One region of the uncultured Pelagibacterium sp. genome, then DNA from elsewhere that is predicted to be linked to it. Evidence: riboswitches for the same ligand, from Rfam matches in the RefSeq annotation. Region 1 holds a riboswitch; the other holds the start of a gene.
The links. Region 1 has a riboswitch for thiamine pyrophosphate ahead of AACZ55_RS07465 (YkoF family thiamine/hydroxymethylpyrimidine-binding protein). Riboswitches for the same ligand answer to the same signal wherever they lie in the genome.
Positions count from the first base shown of each region.

Region 1 (4,064 bases):
TCATGCGCTAGTCCTGTTCTTGTTTTTGGTTTTAACCCCAAGGCATGCCAGTTTCGGCTTCGCCGTGCAATGCTCTGCGATCCAATCAGCATTTTATCACAGTTCGGTGATTGGGCCTTTTGTCGCCGCAATGGCACCCGATATTGAAGGTGTCTGCTGGACTGGCAAACGAGCCCATGCACTAGCGGACACAAGCTTCCGCTGTAGTCCCCCAAGCCCTCAACAGCGCGGCGGAAGCGTTTATGGAGACCGCAGTCGTCCGCCCGGCGCTGCGGTCTCTTCTTATCTGGTGGGGTAGGCCGCCTTCATGTCGCGGACCGACCGCCGAATGATCTCTTCGAGAACATCAAAGTCGATATCGGCCAACTTCTTGATATAGAGACAGGATTTTCCCATGGAGTGCTTGCCCAGCCTGGCCATGAGGGATTCATAGTTCGAGAATCCAGGCATCACGTAGAGCGTGAGATTTGCCTTGCGGGGCGAAAATCCGGTGATGGGCCAATCGGCGGGTTTTTTGGTCGTATTGACGTAGGTGTAGGTGCCGAAGCCAACGATCGAGGAACCCCACAGGACGGGTTCGGCACCGGTTACCGTGCGCATCATTTCGACGATGGTCCAGCAGTCCTGCCGCTTCTGGTCGGGTTCGACAGCGTCGATGAATTGGGAAACTTTCCGGTCGGTTGGGCGAGTCTTGAGTTCTGACATGGCACGCGGTTCCTATTTGAAACTCACGAGGGTTTCGGGATTGGCCTCGCCATCATACTGCGCATCGACCTCGTAGCGGATAAGTACGAACTGACCCTCATCGAAGGTCCAGGTTCCCGCTGAGAAAGCGTCGCCAAGGCCGCGCCAAAGGGCGTGAGAGGTGATGGTCATGCTGTCGGGGTCAAATTCGGAATTGGTAAGCAACAGCTGGGTGCCGTAGCCTGTCATCGGCATATCGAGGACCGCGCCCTCGAAATCATCATTTTCATACACGACGTCGAACTGGGGCGTGGCAAAGGCCACCGGCACCAAGCCCTCATACTCGGTTTCGAGATAGTACATGTGGTTGACGTTGTAAGCGCCAGAACCGCAGAAGAATTTGTAGAGTGTGGCGGTCTGTGGGGTGTCCGAATATTCGGGCTCCCAGCTCAGATCCCAACTCTCGTTCGCGTAATATTCTGCGGCGGCGGAGTCTTCGAGCCCATAGCACAGTTCGGGAAAGCTCTGTGAAAAACGCGCAAAGGCGTCTTCTTCGCTTCCGGCTTCCTGCTGCGCGAAGCCGATCGCCGGTAAGGCGCTTACAAGGATGGCTGCTATTGCAAATCGGGTGTTTCGCACGGTTGGGCCTTTCCTGAAACAGGTGCATAGAGTGCCGGAAAACGGTGTTCTCTCAAAGCGGGAAGTTCCCGTTGCGACACGATCCAAAGTTGTGCTACCCATCGAGTCGTTCGACAGGGGTGCTCCGTATGGCCGGGGCTGAGAGGACGGCGCAAAGCCATCTAACCCTAAAGCTGATCTGGATAATACCAGCGGAGCGAGGCGAAGATGAAGTGCGGCGCACAACTCTCCCTTTATGTCATGGCGGACGATTTCGTTCGCGTAATTCTGTCCTCTCTCGACGCAATTGCGCCCTATAGGGACCGCTTGCGCATAGAGACGGACGATATCTCGACGCTTGTCGTCGGTCCGCCAGAGTTGATTTTTCCAACCATGCGCGAATTGTTCGTTGCGGCAGCGCGGAGTGGGCATCATGTGGCGATGCATGCCACCATCTCGCGCGGGTGTCCGGGAGAACCGGACATGGACATCTGCTCGCCCGAGCAGCCGTCGGCTTTCGATGAAGACCTTGAAAGGCGCAAGACGCACGCGGCGCAGGCCGTGACCGATGCGCCCTCGACTGGCCAGCGGGTTGCCGTGCAGTTTTCGCTCTATCCACTGGGCCCGGCCGATTACATGGACGAAATCTACGGCTGCATCGATTTCCTGAAAGCCTCGCCGGTGTTCGACAGGGCGAAGAACTATTGCACAAGGCTGGCCGGCGACGCCGGGCCCGTTTTTGAGGCCCTTTCGCAGGCATGGCTCAGTTTCGGCGACCCGAGTGCACATGTCGCGATCGATCTGACCGCTTCGGCCAACAGCCCGTCCAAGGACGCCGCTGCGTAACTTGTCCGTGGGGCGCGGCCCCGCGGCGCTTTTTCCGACATCGTTATCAAAGGAGGACAGCAAATGTCCGATTTCGCTTCGCATTCGTGGCGCTGGACGCTGCGCGAAACCCTTGTCGTTGCCGTTTTCGGCGCCGCGTTCGCCGTGTTGTATCTGGCCTGGGTTCAGGTCTGGCTGGTCAGTCAGGCAGCGTTCGGGCCGGTGACCATGGATGTCTTCATGGGGTTCTGGTTCTCTGCCTCCATCGTTGCCGCCGCCATCGTCCGTAAACCCGGGGTGGCGCTGATGGCCGAGGTGCTCGCGGCCGGGGTCGAGATACTGCTGGGCAGTCCGGCGGGCATCGGTCTGCTGATCGCCGCAGTTGTGCAGGGGCTGGGGGCGGAACTGGTTTTTGCGGCGCTGGGCTGGAAGCACTACCGGCTGCCGGTGCTGATCGCTGCGGGGATGGGCGCTTCGGTGACGAGCTTTGTCTATAACTGGTTCCTGTTCGACTACGGCGCGCTTGAGCCCTGGCTGGTTGGGGCCATGTTTGTCATCCGGCTTGTCAGCGGGGCCGTGTTGGCTGGGGTTGTGGGTCACCTGATTGTCGAGGCTCTCTATCGTACGGGCGTGCTCAGAGGGCTGCGCATCGATATCGAGCGTCGCGGCGCTGGATTTGCGGCGCAGACAGCCCAATGACCATGGCGCAATGGGAGGGGGTATCGATCCGATATCCCTTCGCCACCGACGATGCGGTGGGGCCGGTCGATATCGATGTCGAGCAAGGAGAGCGCGTTCTTGTGCTCGGACCGTCGGGCTCGGGGAAATCTTCGCTCATGCTTGCGCTGACGGGGCTGATCCCGAATGCCGTTCCGGCTAGCGTTGCGGGGCGGATCAAACTGAATGGCGCCGACGTTGCCAGCCGCAGTGCGGCGCAGTGGGCCGATACGGTGGCGCAGTATTTCCAGAACGCCGACGAAACGCTGTGCGGCATGCGTGTGGGTGAGGAGATTGCCTTTGCGCTGGAGAACCGGGGAATGGATCCGGCAACGATCACCGCGCGAACTGCTGACGTTCTCGACCGGCTCGGGTTGCCGCAGGCGTGGCAGGGCCGGCGCAGTTCTACGCTGTCCGGCGGCGAGCGCCAGCTCGTCGCGCTGGCTTCGGTGCTGGCGCAGGAGACGCCGGTTCTGATCGCCGACGAGCCAACCTCGCATCTGAGCCCGGCGGCGACGGCCAAGGTGCATGGTCTGCTGTCGGAGCGGGAGACGTTTGACGCTGTGGTGGTCATCGACCATCGGCTGGACGGGTTGATCGACGCTATCGACCGCGTTGTGGTGCTTGGCGAGGACGGCGCAGTGCTGGCGGATATGCCGCCGGGGCCGCTGTTTCGGGAGCGCGGGCAGGACCTTGTGCAAGCCGGTATCTGGCGGCCCGGCTTTTCGGCGCTCGATGACATGCTCGGCGCGATCGGGCTTGCCGCCGAGCAGGCCCCGCTGTCCTTTGCGGATGTGCTGGCACCATTCGATCCAGGTGTCGGCGATGATGCGGCCGTAGCGGCGGCCGGTGTCGTTGCGCAGCGATACATAGAGCAGCGCATCAGCGTTCCTTCGGCGGGCGGCAAGGTTGTTGCGTCCCTCAGGCAGGCCGATTGCGCCCCGCCAATGGGGCGCGCTGTTCTCAAGGACATAGATCTCGACATCCGAGAGGGGGAGATTGTGGGGCTGATCGGACCCAATGGGGCGGGCAAGACGACACTGGCGGCGAGCCTGGCCGGTGTGCTGCGGTTGCGCGCGGGGCATCGGGAGGGGCCAATGGCAGGCATCGCCTTCCAGAACCCGGAGGCCCAGCTTGTGGCGGCGAGCGTGCGGGAGGAAATTCTGGGGGCAATGGACGGGGACGGGGATTGCCAGGCTGTGCTGGAGCGGTGGGGGCTT
Region 1 is NZ_CAXAXY010000032.1:4,567-8,630, reverse strand. Features, by position in the region: gene AACZ55_RS07480 (AMP nucleosidase) at 1-4, opposite strand, end outside; gene AACZ55_RS07475 (DUF1801 domain-containing protein) at 283-705, opposite strand; gene AACZ55_RS07470 (DUF1176 domain-containing protein) at 718-1,323, opposite strand; TPP riboswitch at 1,429-1,540, shown strand; gene AACZ55_RS07465 (YkoF family thiamine/hydroxymethylpyrimidine-binding protein) at 1,531-2,148, shown strand; gene AACZ55_RS07460 (ECF transporter S component) at 2,212-2,826, shown strand; gene AACZ55_RS07455 (ATP-binding cassette domain-containing protein) at 2,823-4,064, shown strand, end outside.

Region 2 (4,064 bases), on a different contig from region 1:
GTGCCGCCGTTACCGCCGTTGCCAGTGCCGCCGTTACCACCATTCCCGCTGCCACCATTGCCGGCGCCACCGCCATTGCCCGTGTTATCGTCATCGCGGTTGCGGTTACGATCATAATTGCGTTCATCATCGTCTTCATCGGCGTTCGATGAGCCAATCGCTGCAACAGGGATCTGATCGATACACATGGCAGCAGCGATCTCGAGAAGCTGCAGTTGAGCTCCAGCATCGACATCCATCGCAATTGCAAGTGTTACGACCGCATCAGCCGCCTCGATGCAGATCGGCTGTGGCACAACCGCACCGTTGCCGGCTTGCGCAATCGAAAGTGCAAGTTGGACAATGTCGGCATCCCGAGCGGCGCCGGGAGCGCGTGAATCGAGAAACGACTGAACAACAAGATCGCACTGCCCGATCTCGGTTTCCAATGAGACGGGACAGAGACTCGCAGCTCCGGCAACCGTCAAAACCTGCTGCGCCTGAACCGGAAAAATGCTACTCAACAGCGCGCCGGCGGCAAGTGCCGTGCTGGCGACATACGCAAACTTCTTAGTCATGATGGATCGATCCCACAAGGTTAACTGAACGTTAACTTGCGAAACTACTTGCGGAGACCTGAGCGCAACGTGACTTTTCTCAAATAAACGACTTTAAATTATCGCGCTCCAATATGAGCAGCCACGGGTCGTCCCCGGCGCTGTCCACCTCGATGCAGACCTCCCGCGCCTCCGCACGGTTTGAAGTGCCGATCGTTTTCCCCTGAACCAGTTCCAGACCATCGAGCCCATAGCGCAACCCCAACGAACGGGCAAAGCGGGTCCGTCCGAGCGGATAGACCGAAACGCGCGCGCCGACATCGATCTCAAACCGGATCGAACCGGAAACGCCCAGCGCCAGGTCGTATCCGTCTATCAAGATGATCCGCCGCTCGGCCGCATGACGCGCAACCGCATGCAGCGCCGCCAGCGTGTGATCGAACCGCCCGCCGGTCATTCCCAGCGCCAGCGTCACCGGCGCGCGCGTCGAATAGAGACATTTCTCGAAATCGGTGGTGTCCTGTTCGGACAATGCCAGGATCCTGGTTTCAGCCGGAAACCGTGTCCGGTCGGAAACCGAGTCCATGTCCCCGATCACGGCATCGGGCACCAGCCCCGCCGCCATCAATATGTCCCCGCCCCTGTCGGCGCCCACCAGCCCCGCGGCCTGTTTGGCCAGCGCGGCCAGCATACCGGGGTCGACCTCACCTCCGCCAACGATCAGCAAAGGACCTTCGAACACCATCGGCGTCCCGTTTTCCCCCGCGCCGTCTTGCACTGGACCTTGCACGCCTATAGTGTCGCCTCGTCTCGCTGGGGTGTCCGTCCGAAAGGATGGGCTGAGAAAAACCCATAGAACCTGAACCAGGTCATGCTGGCGGAGGAAGTTCGAGATGGCAAGAGCCACAATTGGCTCTTCCATTTGAAATCTTTCCCCTAATCCATGGCCGCAAACTTGGCTCGGCGCCAGCAAAACCATTGGTTTTGCACGCCCCAACAATGAGGAAACTCATGATCGCTTCCGTAAGGACGAGCCTGTGCGCGGTTGTGCTCGGAGCGCTCGCGCTCCCGGCAATCGCCCAGGACAATCCAACGCTCACCGTTTACACCTACGACGCCTTTGCCGCCGATTGGGGCCCCGGCCCTGCGCTCAAGCAAGGCTTTGAGGCCCAGTGTGAGTGCACACTCGATTTCGTTTCGGCCAATGATTCAATCTCGGCCCTGCGCCGCGCCCAGCTTGAGGGCGATGCGACTGATGCCGACATCATTTTAGGGCTCGATACCGCCACCATCGGAGAAGGCAAGGCGACCGGCCTGTTCACCGAGCACCAGCTCGACCTTCCCGATTTCGACATCCCGCTCGAATGGACCGACGATGTCTTTGTCCCCTTCGACTACGGCTATTTCGCCTTTGTCTACGACAGCCAGTCCCTCTCGACACCGCCCACAAGCTTTGAGGAACTGATCGCGTTGCCCGACGATTTCAAGATCGTCATTCAGGATCCCCGCTCGTCCACCCCCGGGCTTGGCCTGATCCTTTGGATCAAGGCGCTTTATGGCGAGGGGGCCGTCGATATCTGGGAGGGCCTCGCGCCGCACGTTCTTACGGTCACCAGCGGCTGGTCGGAATCCTACGACCTGTTCCTCTCGGGAGAAGCCGATATGGTGCTCTCCTACACCACCTCGCCCGCCTATCACCTCATTGCCGAGGATGAAGACCGCTATCGCGCCGCCAGGTTCGACGCGGGCCATTACACCCAGATCGAAGTCGCCGGCATCCTGGCCTCCAGCCCCAATCAGGAGCTGGCCCGCGACTTCCTCGCCTATCTCGTTACCCCCGAGGGGCAGGCTCCGTTGCCCGAAACCAACTGGATGTATCCAGTGCTCGAACCCCAAGGCGGGCTCAATCCCGGCTTTGCCGAAATGATCGATCCCCAACCCGCGCTTCTGCTCGACGCCGAGGAGGTCACCGCCAACACCCGGGCGTGGATCGAGGAAGCCTTTTCGACGCTGAGGTAAAAAATTGGCCGGGATTCCCTCCACCTGGCGTCCCGGCCGTCGTTACGTCGGCGCATCGGTTGCCGCCACCGTCGCCTTGCTCATCGCTGCCCTGCTGATCGCCCTTTGGGTGGCCGGGCAGCGCTTTGCGACCACCGGCTCCAGCGTCACCGACATCGGCTATCTGCTGGCAACCTCGGCCACTCAGGCCGCCCTTTCAACGGTTCTGTCGATCCTGACCGGCATGGCGCTGGCCTGGACACTCGACCGACTGCGCTTTGCCGGCAGGAGCATCGTCATCGGCCTGCTCTCGACGGCGCTGGTCATGCCCTCCCTCGTCATCGTTTCGGGCCTGCTCGCCATCTGGGGCCGCAATGGCTGGGTCAATGTCCTGCTCGCCCCGCTGGGGCTGGAAACCGGCTCTTCGATCTTCGGGCTCGGCGGCATCATTGCGGCCCACGTCGTTCTCAATGGCGCCTTTTCCGCCCGCATCTTCATCGACAGGCTGGCCGCCATCCCCTCCGAAAAGCTCAAGCTCGGCCGCAGCCTGGGGTTGGGCCCGCTCCAGCGCTTCACTATAATCGATTTGCCCGCCCTCGCCGCCTCGATCCCCGGTGTGGCCGCCACCATCTTTCTTTTGTGCTTCACAAGCTTTCCCATCGTCCTCACCCTGGGGGGCGGGCCGGCCAACCAGACCCTCGAAGTGGCGATCTATCAGGCCGTGCGTCTCGATTTCGATCTCGGCGCCGCCGTCAGCCTCGCCATCGTGCAACTGGTCGTCTGCGCAGCCATCATCATCCCCGCCTCGACCCTCTCGCCTGCCGCCAGCCTGTTCGGCGCCCAAGCCCATATCCACTGGCCCGAACGCCGCTGGCTCGCCGCTGCGCAGCGGGTCGTGCTCGCCATCCTTCTTGCCGGCTTTCTTGCCCCCCTGATCGCGGTTCTCGCCGAAGGCTTCGGCGCCATCGCAAATGTTCTGGTCCAGTCCACTTTCTGGCGGGCCGCTCTGACCAGTCTGGTGATCGGCACGCTCAGCGCGCTGCTCGCCATTGCCCTGGGTCTTGCCCTTGGCATGGCCCGCGCCTTGCAGGCCAGAGGTTCGCTCTGGCGCGCCGTGCTCGGCTTTCCGGTCTTTGCCTACCTCGCCGTCCCCGCTGTTGTGCTCTCGCTGGGCTTTTTCCTGCTCGCCCGGCTCACCGGCCTTGCCCCCGCCGCCGTCGCCCCGATTGTCTTGATCCTGGCCAACGCGCTTTTGGCTCTGCCCTTCGTTTTTGCCACCATCGCCCCGCCGCTCGAAGCGCTCACCCGGCGTCACCATCGCGTCATCCGCGCGCTCGGCATCTCGTCTTTCAGGCAATGGAGTCGCATCGAATGGCCCCTGCTCGGCCAGCCCGTCGGCTACGCCCTGGCCATCGCGTTTGTCTTTTCGCTGGGCGATCTGGGCGTCATATCGCTGTTCGGAACGTCCGAATTTTCCACCCTTCCCTGGCTGATGTATCGTGCCCTGGGCGCCTATCGCACCAATGACGC
Region 2 is NZ_CAXAXY010000077.1:9,090-13,153, reverse strand. Features, by position in the region: partial or broken gene AACZ55_RS12170 (hypothetical protein) at 1-557, opposite strand, end outside; gene AACZ55_RS12165 (thiamine diphosphokinase) at 637-1,314, opposite strand; TPP riboswitch at 1,341-1,439, shown strand; gene thiB (thiamine ABC transporter substrate binding subunit) at 1,536-2,555, shown strand; gene AACZ55_RS12155 (hypothetical protein) at 2,560-4,064, shown strand, end outside.
Region 2: linked by a shared signal. The riboswitch ahead of thiB (thiamine ABC transporter substrate binding subunit) and the one ahead of AACZ55_RS07465 (YkoF family thiamine/hydroxymethylpyrimidine-binding protein) in region 1 are both predicted to bind thiamine pyrophosphate.